3 regions of the Gordonia cholesterolivorans genome follow, and region 3 is predicted to be linked to each of the others. Evidence: predicted binding sites of a transcription regulator. Region 3 holds the regulator's gene; each other region holds the start of a gene.

The links. The regulator LexA, encoded in region 3, represses DNA repair genes until DNA is damaged. The targets are predictions, from matches to a motif close to CGAACANNTGTTCG.
Region 1: ABFX36_RS09560 (SAV_6107 family HEPN domain-containing protein) is a predicted target of LexA. The motif match lies at 1,776-1,789, and genes of this name have one in related genera.
Region 2: ABFX36_RS11165 (HNH endonuclease signature motif containing protein) is a predicted target of LexA. The motif match lies at 2,743-2,756, and genes of this name have one in related genera.

What each region holds. Positions count from the first base shown of each region.
Region 1 covers NZ_BAAARB010000008.1:104,641-108,646, forward strand. The annotation lists gene ABFX36_RS09545 (methylenetetrahydrofolate reductase) at 1-62, shown strand, start outside; gene ABFX36_RS09550 (LppM family (lipo)protein) at 105-923, opposite strand; gene ABFX36_RS09555 (GNAT family N-acetyltransferase) at 1,002-1,670, opposite strand; gene ABFX36_RS09560 (SAV_6107 family HEPN domain-containing protein) at 2,008-2,541, shown strand; gene ABFX36_RS09565 (DUF3040 domain-containing protein) at 2,674-3,084, shown strand; gene mraZ (division/cell wall cluster transcriptional repressor MraZ) at 3,539-3,976, shown strand.
Region 2 covers NZ_BAAARB010000010.1:129,685-133,690, forward strand. The annotation lists gene ABFX36_RS11160 (helicase-related protein) at 1-1,128, shown strand, start outside; gene ABFX36_RS11165 (HNH endonuclease signature motif containing protein) at 1,141-2,724, opposite strand; partial or broken gene ABFX36_RS11170 (DUF1156 domain-containing protein) at 2,872-3,888, shown strand.
Region 3 covers NZ_BAAARB010000004.1:218,498-222,503, forward strand. The annotation lists gene ABFX36_RS05805 (DeoR/GlpR family DNA-binding transcription regulator) at 1-104, opposite strand, end outside; gene ABFX36_RS05810 (putative PEP-binding protein) at 244-1,962, shown strand; gene lexA (transcriptional repressor LexA) at 2,008-2,667, opposite strand; gene ABFX36_RS05820 (LysM peptidoglycan-binding domain-containing protein) at 2,851-3,426, shown strand; gene nrdR (transcriptional regulator NrdR) at 3,449-3,898, shown strand; gene hrpA (ATP-dependent RNA helicase HrpA) at 3,952-4,006, opposite strand, start outside.

The DNA.
Region 1 (4,006 bases), on a different contig from region 3:
CGACCAGCGAGGTGCTCGAGCGCATCGGCATCGACACGCGCGGGGCGCTGGCCGGCGTCTGAGACGTGCGGTCCGCCGGAGAGGGCGACCGCACGCGGACGGCGTCAGTCGGCGCCGCGCCCGGATGTCTCGCGCTCGGGCTTCGGGGACTCCTCGTCGGACTGCGGCGCCTCGGGCTTGCGCTTCGGGCGTCCCGGACGGGGTGAGCGGTCCCGATTCTGGTAGGCCGCGTACACGACCATCGCGACGATGATCGCGCACAGCAGGAACATGAACCAGGTCCAGCTGGGCACGGCGGCGGTCGCCGGATCCGCGTACTCCGAATCGGCCTGCAGGTCGACGTTCTGTCCCGGGCTGGGCGTCCAGACCACCGTGTCGTCGCCCGCCTGATGACCGTTGGTCGCGACCACCTCACCGCCGAACGTGATCGACAGGGAGAAGTACACGCTGCCGGGATCGGCGTCCGTCAGCGACGCCGAGCCGCGGAAACGGACGATGTCGCCGCTGCGGGACGATTTGAGATGGACCGTCGCGGACGGGTCGGGGAGGGCGGCGGCGATGATGTCGCCGAGCTGGCTGAACTGACCCGCCGAGAGTCTGTCGAAGGTGAGCTCGGACCCGACCTTGCCGTCGGGCGACGGCGCGGCCTGTCCGCCGGGGCGCGAACTCTGCGTCGACGGGGCGGGTACGGCACTGCTCTCATCCGACTTCTCCGGGAAGTCGGTGGTCCAGACCTGGCCGCTGAGCGAGGCCGGGATGTCGAAGGACGGCTTCTGCGGATGCTGATCCGGTGACGTGGCGATGATGACCGTGCCGGAGAACTGGTCGCCGACCGTGGTCGACTTGGTGAGACAACCGGTGAGCACGGGGATCAGTGCCAACAGTCCGGCTAGGGCGAGCGCGGTGCGGCGGAACGAGGTCACCGACTCATCGTGCCAGAAGAGATGCGCCAACCTGCGCAGTGTCGTCATCGGTGCGTCGGACGGACCGCGGGCGGCCGGTCATCGCGGCGGGGGACCGGCGTCCGGAAGAGGGAGCGGGCGTCCGAGGAAGGCGAACGGCCGGGCGTCTCCGGCGAAGGTGAAGTGCCGCAGGACATCCTCGAAGCCGAGGCGGCGGTAGAGGCCCCAGGCGCGATTGGCCTCACCCTGGACTTCGGGCGTCGAGAGGAGGACCTTGCTCTCCGGTCTGCCCGAGAGCAGCGATGTCAGGAGCCGTTGGCCGACGCCGCGGCCCTGACCGGCCGGATGCACATGCAGTTCGGTGAGTTCGAAGTAGTCGCGCATGAACTCGCGCGCGTCGGCGGGCCGGGTTCCGGCCTGTAGCAGTCCCGAATACAGCTGGCGGTTCCACCACTGGTCCGGTGCACCGCGGTAGCCGTACGCCACCCCGACGAGGATCTCGCGATCCGAGAGCGCCAGCGGTGCGCGCACGCGCAGCCGGGAGTACGTGGGCCGGAGCGAGTCGAGCGCGGACAGCGTCGCGAACGCGCCGAAAGCCGACCACCCGGGGCGCGCGATGTGATCGCGCCACAGCGGCAACCGGTGGGCTTCGCTTCCGCGGGGGTAGTGCATGGCGGTGATGTAGGTGTGCACCGCGGGATCGAGCCACAGGTGTGCCAGATCGGCCGGGAGGGGCGCGACGCGGATCGGGGAGGCGTCCAGTGACATGCCCGTTCCCTTCGTCGTCGGCTCGATTCGTCTGCGGCTGCCAGACTCTGGGAGCGTAGCGGCACTTGCCCATCGGCGTTCACACCGGCTACGGTTGACGCCTGTCGAACTGATGTTCGTATCGGTTGGGCGGTCCAGTGGCCCGGCGATGGGGAAGACATCGCCGGGCCACCGATCATCGGTGACGGGGTCCGCTGTCGAAGTCTTCGCGGGAGTGCCGGCGCCGTGCGACGGCCGGCCGTCGGGCCCGTCGTCGCAACGCCCTCTTTGTCGTACCCCTCTGTCATGGTTTCGTCACGAGCCCGACAGAGCCGGGCGCCGACACGGAGGAGTTGGGATGGAGCGGTCAGCAGAACGGTCCGGGCGGCAGTTCGCCGGGTTGCATCTCGCACCCGCCCCGTCGGTGTCCGGTGCACAAGCCGATCACGGAGTCGACCCGCACGTGGTGCACCGCAGCCGCGATCTCCTGGATCGGGCAGAGGACCTGTTCGAGCAGGCGGCGTCGGTGGACGACGACGGGGCCGAGCGATTCCGGCTGTTCTATCTCGCGGCGATCCGAGCCGCCGGCGCGGTGCTGGAGATCTATGAGCCCTCGGGCCGCGTCCGCCGACGCCGCGGTGCGGCGGACGCGTGGAGTCGGATCAAGGAGCGTGCTCCCCAGTGCCGGGAACTCGCCGACTATTTCGGCGAACTCTCGACCATGCGCTCGCACGTCGAGGCGGGGCTGGTGCGCACCGTCGATTCCACGTTCTGCGCGCGCGTGGAGCGCCGTGCGGTCGAGTTCCTGGACGTGGCCGACGCGACGCTGCTGGCGTACGAGCAGGGGAAGCTCACCTCGAAGCGTCCGGCGGCGCGCGGAACCGTCGCTTGAGTGCGCGGGATGATCGGCGTGATTGTGAACGCATCGTCGGCCAATGGTGGTCGAAGGGCGCTCGGGCTCGTACTATTGACATAGAGAGGCGAGAAGACGAAATCCTCGCCACGATCCAGTAAGGGAGGAGCGGTGCCGCTTTCAGAGCACGAGCAGCGCATGCTCGATGAGATAGAGAGCGCTCTCTACGCCGAAGACCCGAAGTTCGCGTCGAGCGTCACCCGCCACAAGGTGCGCTTGCCGAACGCACGTCGTCGGATCGTGGTCGCTCTCGGGTTCCTCGCTGGACTCGCATTGCTGGTCGGCGGAATGATGGTCGACGTCGAGGTCGGCGGACTGAAGATCCTCAGCTTCGTCGGATTCCTGCTGATGTTCGGGGCCGCGGTCTTCGGCCTGATGGCTGGCCGCGGGCGGATCTCGGGTCCCGACGGCGCCTCCTCGTCGAAGAAGTCCGGAAAGGCCGCGAGCGGTCACGGCTCGTTGAGCCGACGGATGGAGGATCGCTTCAACCGTCGCTTCGAGCGGGACGACCGCGATCTGTAGAACCGGCCGTCGGCACCGGCGGCTGACGGCCTGACGTGCCCTGCGTCGACAACGATCTCCCTGGCGGGGTCGCAACTTCCGAAAGGAAGATGCGGCCCCGTTTTTCGTATCTCGGGAACGTCTGTCTCCGAGGTGTCCCCACAGCGTCCCACCCCGTCTCCCCACAGTGCCCCACCCCCTCTCCCCACAATGCCCCACCTACCGCTCTTGGTTGGTCTCACCAGTCACTTCGTTACCTTTTGACCCCTTTCGTAACGACACTAGTGAGCTGCGACACGTCGATGATTGCTGAGAATCCAGTGAAGCTCAGGCACTCTGACCTGCTCATATAGTTGATGGTGGGGAAACGGTGGGGCCTGCGGGGTGGAATGTGGTGGGAAGTGGGGTAGTGTGGGCATCACTGGGCGAGGGGGAACCGGAACCGCCGAACCCGGGAGGGTGAGGAGGTGTCGACGTGGCTCGTTTCGTCGGCACCTACACGCCCAAGCTCGATGACAAGGGGCGACTGACGTTGCCCGCGAAGTTCCGCGACGCGCTGGCAGGAGGAGTCATGGTCACACGCAGCCAGGACCGCAGCCTGTCGGTGTACCGGGCAGAGGAGTTCGACGCGATCGCCGAGAAGGCGGTCACCGCGTCGCGCAACGACCCGGAGGCCCGCGCTTTTCTGCGGTACTTCTTCGCCGGCGCCGACGAGCAGCGGCTCGACGGGCAGGGCCGCGTCAACCTCTCGGCCGAGCACCGCGACTACGCGGGGCTCACCAAGGAGTGCGTCGTCATCGGCTCGTACGACCACCTGGAGATCTGGGACGCGCAGAGCTGGCGCGACTACCAGGCCCAGCACGAGGAGGCGTTCTCCAACGCGGGATCGTCCGCCCTCGACTCGATCCTGTAACGGGATCGCGTCGACACACGTGAATTGAAC
Region 2 (4,006 bases), on a different contig from region 3:
TCGGCGGTGTCGTCGGGCGACGTACGCGCCGACCTCCTGGCACCCGGGCACCCGCTGCTCGACGCCGTGATCGACTCCGTCCTGGACGGGAGTGCCGACGTCCTCGCCGCGGGCGCCACACTGCTCGACCCGACCGATCCCGGCGCCGCCCCGCGCGCGATCTTCGCCCTGACCTCCGAGATCGTCGACGGCTCCGGGACCGTGGTCAGCAAGAGATTCGCGTTCGTCTCGATCGACGCCGACGGGTCCGTCGCCGATGCCGGTCCGGCGCCGCATCTCGACCTGCAGCCGATCCCGGAGGACGCGCCGATCCGCGGGCTCGACTCGTTCGTCGGCCGTGCGCTGACGGACCAGGCGCTGTCGTGGGCCGCGTCCACCGCGGTGCCCCGTCACCTGAGCGAGGTCCGCGACCGCGTTGTCCCCGACGTCGAGCGGACCGAGAGAGCGGTGCGCGCACGGCTGATCGAGCAGATCAACTACCTGGACTCCGAAGTCGCACGCCGACGTGAGGAATCGGCGGCCGGCAAGACCACACGCGGGCGGCGCCTCAGCCCGGAACGGCTCGAGCGGCGGGCGCGGGAGTTGGAGGCCAGGCTCGGGCGCCGCCTGCGCGAGCTCGCCGACGAGCGTGTCCTCACCGCGCGCCCGCCGAGGCTGGAGACCGCGGTTCTCGTGGTCCCCGCCGGGATGCTCGGCAAGTCGGTGGGCCGACACGCCGCCGACACCAAGGCCACCGACCGGCGGGCCGTCGACGCGGTGCTGCGTGCCGAGTGCGCCCTAGGCCGCATGCCCGAGGAGATGCCGCACAACAACCCCGGATACGACGTCCTCTCCGTTCCGGCTCCGGCTGCGGACGGTGGTCGTGCGCCGTCGGTGTACATCGAGGTCAAGGGCCGGGTCGCCGGCGCCGACACCTTCTTCGTCTCCTACAACCAGGTGCTCCAGGGCAAGAACACCGGCGAGAACCACCGGCTCGCGATGGTCTCGGTGAGCCCCGACGGCCCCGATCACGACGAGGTCCGCTACCTCACCGACTACTTCCGCGACGTCGACCTCGCGAACACCGACGTGAGCGGAGTCGAACTCAACTGGCACAAGGCCTGGAAGAAGGCACTCCCGCCGCATTGACGGCTCGCGGTGTCAGAACGGCGGGGCGCCGGCGTCGTGGGCGATGGCTTCGCGAGCCCGGCGGTTCGCCGCTCGCTTCTGCATGCGGTACCGGTGCTTGGCCTGCAACCGTGTCAGCGAGCGTTCGGGTTCGTCACCGGCGTGTCGTGCTTCTCGGCGTGTCGGAGAGCCGTGTCCGCACTGAAGGTGGCCCAGTTCGGGAAGGAGCCACATGTTCAGTGCCTGCTGCCGGACGGTGATCCCCTCCGGTGAGGTGACTTCTGTCCAGACGACGCCGGCGGCGTCCACGATCTGATCGTCGACCCACCCGTTCGCGTGGGTCTTCAACCCATGATGGAATCGGCATTTCGCATTGAGATTGCAGATGCAGGTGACGCCGCCCGCCGATGGATCCGCGTGGTCGTACTCGCATACGTGGTCAAGGTCGCACTTCCACGCGGGCCGGGCGCAACCCGGCCACGAGCAGGTGCCGAACAGCCCGCGGACGGCGGTGTCCAGCGCCGCGGACGGACGGTATCCGCTGTCGGGCCGACTCGCCTGCGCGATGACGTCGTCGAGGTTCAGCTCGCGACGCACAGCGTCGGGCCGTGACGCCATCTCACGAATGTGTGTCGCCGAGATCGGTCCGTGGCCGTCCAGATGCGCCGCAGTCTGCGACGTCCCCTCGAGCACTTCTTTCCGAAGCACCACGTGCAGGACGATCCGGGCGCACCGCGACGCGATGTCGGCCGGCGCGAGTCGAGCAGTGCAGTCCTCTCGACCGCACTCGCATACGAAGTCCGTGCCGTTGATGCGCGCCATGGCCGCATCACTGCGCCGGGCGCCCTTGGTACGTGGGTCGTTGGGGCAGACGCCGGCGATCACCGCATCGAGTACATCCTTGGCGATCGCCACGTCCTCGGCCGACGCGGTGACGATGAGTTCCGAGGCGGTGTCGGTCAGCGGGTTCACCTGCACGCGCTTGGCCGCTCGCACCTCCTCCCTGGTCAAGGTCACCGCGTCGGGATCGTGCTCGGCGACGATCGCCCCGAGAATCGTCTCCACACGCGCCGCCGAGAGACCGCCCACTTCGCGCAGTCTCGCGGCCGCTTCCGCGTCGATGAAGGCCAGGATGTCCGCATCGTCGACGAGGGCCGTCTGCTCCACCGCGCGCCGGAAACTCGCCGAGTTGATCAGTCCGTCGCGCAACATCCGTCCGAGGGCCGGGATCCGCTCCATGCAGGCCACGGCGGATTCGACGAACCGCTCTGCCGTGTAGTGCTGCACACCCGCGGCGACCGCATACGACGCCGCGACTTGGCACAGTGGGTCGTAGAGCCGGGTGTAGGCGTCCGCCGACGGATCGGACTCCAACTCGGATTGCTTCGCCATGAGCAGCGAGTACAGCGCCTCGTACCGATGCCACAGCACCAGCCCCTGGTAGCAGTCCGCTCGCGCCGCGAACCCGAGCAGTGCCGCTCGATCGCTTCGTGACCCAGACACCTCGGATGCAACGGTGGGCGAGTTCTCGACGTCCGGACGTTCGATCCGGATGACGATCGCGTCGTCGGCCACCGTCACAGACGAAGCCCTACGCTCTCTCACCTGCACTTTCATCTCCAACCCCCTGATCGTCGAACTTACGTTCGATGATACTCGAGAGGTCCGACATTCTCAGGCGAGTCACACCGATTGCGATACACACTGCCGTGTGCGCTATGTTGAAACGTTCTCGTCCGCCATGCGCTTCACCAAGGGGTACACGTGTCCAGCGATGCACACAGTAATGTTCAGCGACGCAAGTTGATCGAGGTCAGCATCCCGCTGCAGAAGGTCAACGAGGAGTCCGCTCGCGAGAAGTCGATCCGCCACGGACATCCGTCGACACTGCATCTGTGGTGGGCGCGCCGGCCACTGGCCGCGGCACGCGCTGTGCTGTTCTCTCAACTGGTGGACGACCCCGCGTCGCGCCCAGACCTGTACCCCACCGAGGCGGAGCAGATCGCGGAGCGAAAGCGACTCTTCGAGTTGATCGAGCGACTCGTGGTGTGGGAGAACTCGAACGACGAGCAACTGCTCGCCGAAGCTCATCGCAAGATCATGGAGTCGACCGACGGCAATCCCCCACCGATCCTCGACCCGTTCGCCGGCGGCGGAACCATTCCCCTTGAAGCGCAACGACTCGGACTCGAAGCTCACGCGTCAGACCTGAACCCCGTCGCCGTGCTCATCAACAAGGCGCTGATCGAGATTCCGCCGAAGTTCGCCGGACAGCCGCCCGTGTGGCCCGGAGCCGCCGACGAGACCATCCAGGACTGGCCCCGCGCCACAGGTCTCGCCGAAGACGTCCGCCGCTACGGACAGTGGATGCGCGACGAAGCCCAGAAGCGCATCGGCCATCTGTATCCGAAGGCACCCCTGCCCGACGGTACCGAGGCAACCGTGATCGCGTGGATCTGGGCGCGGACCGTGACGTGCCCGAATCCCGAGTGCCGGATAGCGATGCCCCTCGTCAGGTCGTGGTGGCTCGGCAAGAAGAAGGGCAAGGAGGCGTACGTGGTCCCCGTGATCGAAGGCAAGACCGTGCGGTACGAGATCGGTCACGATCCGACGAAGGAGACGGACGGGACCGTCGGCAGGACCGGCGCGACCTGCATTCGGTGTGGGACCGCGGTCGAACTCAAGTACATCCGCTCGGAGGGTCGCGCGGGGCGGATGGGTGAACAGTTGATGGCGACGGTCGCGGAGGGTGACCGGCGACGGGTGTATCTCGCGCCAGCCTCGGGCTTTCATCGCTGAATTCGCCTGACCTGCCGTTTTCATGAAGAAAGGTGCTCTGAGCTGCAATAATTGTTGTTGCGAAACGACAATCACAAGCAGGGCAAGGAGCACCTTTCTG
Region 3 (4,006 bases):
GTCTCGCCGGTCACGGAGAAGCGCGCGGCGAGATCGGCTACGGAGACGCGGCCGCGCAGGCGGACCTCGTTCGCGATCGCCGACTGGCGTTCCTCCGCGTACATCTGCTCTCCCGACTGTCCGATCTCATGCAACGATGGGGATCGTGCAAAGATGTGGATCTGTGTTGATTTGGTTGGTTACACATCTTTGTTTACGTGGGTACGTGTTGACACGTCAAGGACTTTCTGTAATCTCTCTCACATGACCGAGGTGACTTCTCCCGTGCCTGCCGAGAACCCGTTCCGCGCCGACGTCATCGTCTCCGGTACTCCGGTGGTCGGTGGCCTCGCGTACGGACCGATCATCAGACCCGCACCGCGACCCGGCTTCGACGCCATCGATGACTCTCCCGTTCCGGAGGAGCTCCGCGACGCAGAGATGGAGCGTTTCACCGCCGCCGCCGGAGTGGTGGCCGACCGGCTGGCCGACCGGGCCTCCCACAGCACCGGCGTCGCGGCCGAGGTCCTGACTGCCACGGCCGGTCTCGCGCGCGATCGCGGGTGGGCGACGGCCGCGGGCAAGTCGATTGCGCAGGGCGTTCGAGCGCCGCTCGCCGCGATTGCGGCCACCGAGCAGTTCGTGGAGATGTTCACCAAGCTCGGCGGCCTCATGGCTGAACGGGTCACCGATCTGTTGGACGTCCGAGACCGCGTCGTCGCCGAACTCCTCGGGCTCTCGGAGCCGGGCATCCCCGTGCCGGACGTACCGTCGATTCTGCTCGCCGACGACCTCGCGCCCGCCGACACCGCGGGTCTGGACCCGGCACGCGTCATCGGGCTGGGCATGCGGCTCGGCGGCCCCAGCAGCCACACGGCGATCATTGCTCGCCAACTCGGTATTCCGTGCGTGGTCGCCGCCGCTGAACTCGATGAGATCCCCTCCGGAGCCATGGGCTACGTGGACGGGGACGCGGGAACGGTGGGGGCCGCCCCGGACGCCGGACTCATCTCGGACGCCGTGACGGCCGCGGCGACGCGGGCAGCCGAGACGGCGGCCTGGCGTGGGCCGGGCCGCACGGCGGACGGGCACGCGGTCGCGATCCTGGCCAACGTGGCCGACGGCGTGTCCGCTCGGTCGGCGGCGCAGGCGCCGGTGGAGGGCGTCGGACTGTTCCGAACCGAACTGGCCTTCCTGGACCGCGCGGCCGAGCCCACCGTCGCCCAGCAGGTGGAGCTCTACCGGGAGGTGATCGACGCCTTTCCCGGGCGCAAGGTGGTGATCCGCACCCTCGACGCGGGCTCGGACAAGCCACTGAAGTTCGTCGCCCACTCCGACGAGCCGAATCCGGCGATGGGAGTCCGCGGCAACCGCATCGTGCAGACGTATCCGGACATCCGCAACAACCAGCTCGATGCGCTGGCGGAGGCGGCGCGCGGCGACGGCCGTGCGACGCCGTGGGTGATGGCACCGATGATCGCCACGGTCGACGAGGCGCGCGAATTCGCCGCGCGGGTGCGGGAACGCGGTCTGGTGCCGGGGGTGATGATCGAGGTGCCGTCGGCGGCGATCCTCGCCGACGCGATCCTCGCCGAAGTGGACTTCGTCTCGATCGGCACCAACGACCTGACCCAGTACACGATGGCGGCGGACCGGATGTCGCCGGAGTTGGCGGCGCTCACCGACCCGTGGCAGCCGGCGGTACTCGCGCTGATACAGCGGGTCGGGGACGCCGGTCGGGACCAGGGCAAGCCCGTGGGCGTATGCGGCGAGGCGGCTGCCGATCCGTTGCTGGCATGTGTGCTGGTCGGGCTGGGTGTGACGTCGTTGTCGTCCGCGCCTGCGGCGTCGGCCGCGGTGGGACTGAAGCTGGGTACCGTCACCATGGGTCAGTGCCGCGATGCGGCGTCCGCCGCGATCGCCGCGACGAGTCCGTCGCAGGCGCGCGAGGCGGTTCGCGCGGTTCTGGCCGGCGAGGTGTGATGTCCCGCTGAGGCCGGCCGGGCGCCTCAGATACGGCGCATCGCCTCAGATACGGCGCATCACCGTGACGACCTTGCCGAGGATGGCGGCGTCGTCGCCGGGGATGGGCTCGAAATGCTCGTTGTGCGGCATGAGCCAGACGTGACCGTCGGTGCGCTTGAAGGTCTTCACGGTGGCTTCGCCGTCGATCATCGCGGCGACGATGTCACCGTTCTCCGCCACGTTCTGCTGGCGTACGACCACCCAGTCGCCGTCGCAGATCGCCGCGTCGATCATCGATTCGCCGACCACGCGGAGCATGAACAGGGAACCGTCGCCGACCAGTTCGCGCGGCATCGGGAAGACCTCCTCCACGGCCTGTTCGGCGAGAATCGGTCCGCCGGCGGCGATCCGGCCGAGCACCGGAACGAAGGTCGGCGTGGGGAGTGACTCTCCGTCGGCCTCGGCACCGCCCGAGGGCGGTGTCCGCTGATCGTCCCGAACGTTCACCGCACGCGGACGGTGCGGATCGCGCTTGAGAAGGCCGCGGCGCTCGAGCGTGCGGAGCTGATGGGCCACCGACGACGTGGAGGTGAGTCCGACGGCCTCGCCGATCTCACGGATGCTCGGCGGGTAGCCGCGCTCGCGGACCGACTGACGGATGACCTCGAGCACCTCGCGCTGACGCTGGGTCAATGAGGCCTCGAGCGTCGCGGTGGAGAGCATCGGATCGGGCGTGTCGGTCACGGTCGGGCCTTTCGTCAGCTGTGTTCGATCGATGGTCCAAAGGCTAGTTGAGTAGGTCACAAAACTCAAACAATTGTTCGACGCGTGTCGGCGTTTGTCGGACCCCTCGTGTTAACTATCGAACAAGAGTTCTTCGAACACGCGATCGATTGGAGACGAGTCATGAGCACGAGGACGGCACCCGCCCCGACCGGACGCGCCACCGCTGTGCGCTCCACTGCTGTGCACTCCACTGCTGTGCACTCAACCGCGTCGGCGATGACCTGCGACATCCCGGTGGTCCGTGGCTCGCTGGTCCGTGATCGGGGAGTACGCGGAGCGGGGCGAGGCGACTCGAGCGGAACGTGCTTCCCGACCGGCCGCCCCGAGCGGCGTCGCCCGGTCGCGGACCGGCGAGTGATGTTCGATGCGCCGCCGGCCGGCCGGACCGCGCTGTCGCCCGCGGTGTACCGCAGGCGCCGGTGGGCCGGGGCCGCGGTGGTCGGCGGCACCCTCGCCGGCATGGTGTGGCTGCTCGCCCTCGTCGGAGCGGGCTACCAGGATGCGGCGACGCCGGAGTCGCCGGCGGCGACGCACGTGGTGTACGTCCGGTCGGGGGAGTCGCTCACCGCGCTCGCTGAGCGGATCGCTCCGGAGTTGCCGTCCGCGGGCGTCATCGCCCAGCTGCGCGACCTGAACGGCCTCGAGACATCGGGACTGCATGTCGGACAAGCGCTTATCGCCCCGCAGTACGGCTGAGGCGGGCGGGTATTGTCATGGCATGCGCTGCCCGTTCTGCAAGAACGACGACACCCGTGTCGTCGACTCCCGAGTCGCCGACGACGGCCAGGTGATCCGTCGCCGCAGGTCGTGCAATGAATGCGGGCGGCGGTTCAGCACGGTCGAGACGGCTGTGCTGTCCGTGGTGAAGCGCAACGGCATCTCCGAGCCCTTCCTTCGCGAGAAGGTGATGCAGGGCGTGCGCCGCGCCTGCCAGGGCCGTCAGGTGGACGAGGACGCACTGGCGAAGCTTGCGGTGCAGGTGGAGGACACCGTGCGCTCGTCGGGTTCGGCCGAGATACCGAGCAATGAGGTCGGTCTCGCGATCCTCGGTCCGCTGCGCGACCTCGACGAGGTGGCCTATCTGCGGTTCGCCTCGGTCTACCGGTCGTTCGAGTCGGCCGACGACTTCCAGCGCGAGATCGATTCGCTGCGCCGCGACCGTCACTGACACTCACGGCACCGGCGCCGCCGGTCCGAGCAGTCAGCCACCGCCCCGAGCAGTCAGCTGAACTTGTCGATCGCCTTGATTATCCGCTGCTCGGAGACTGGACCGTTG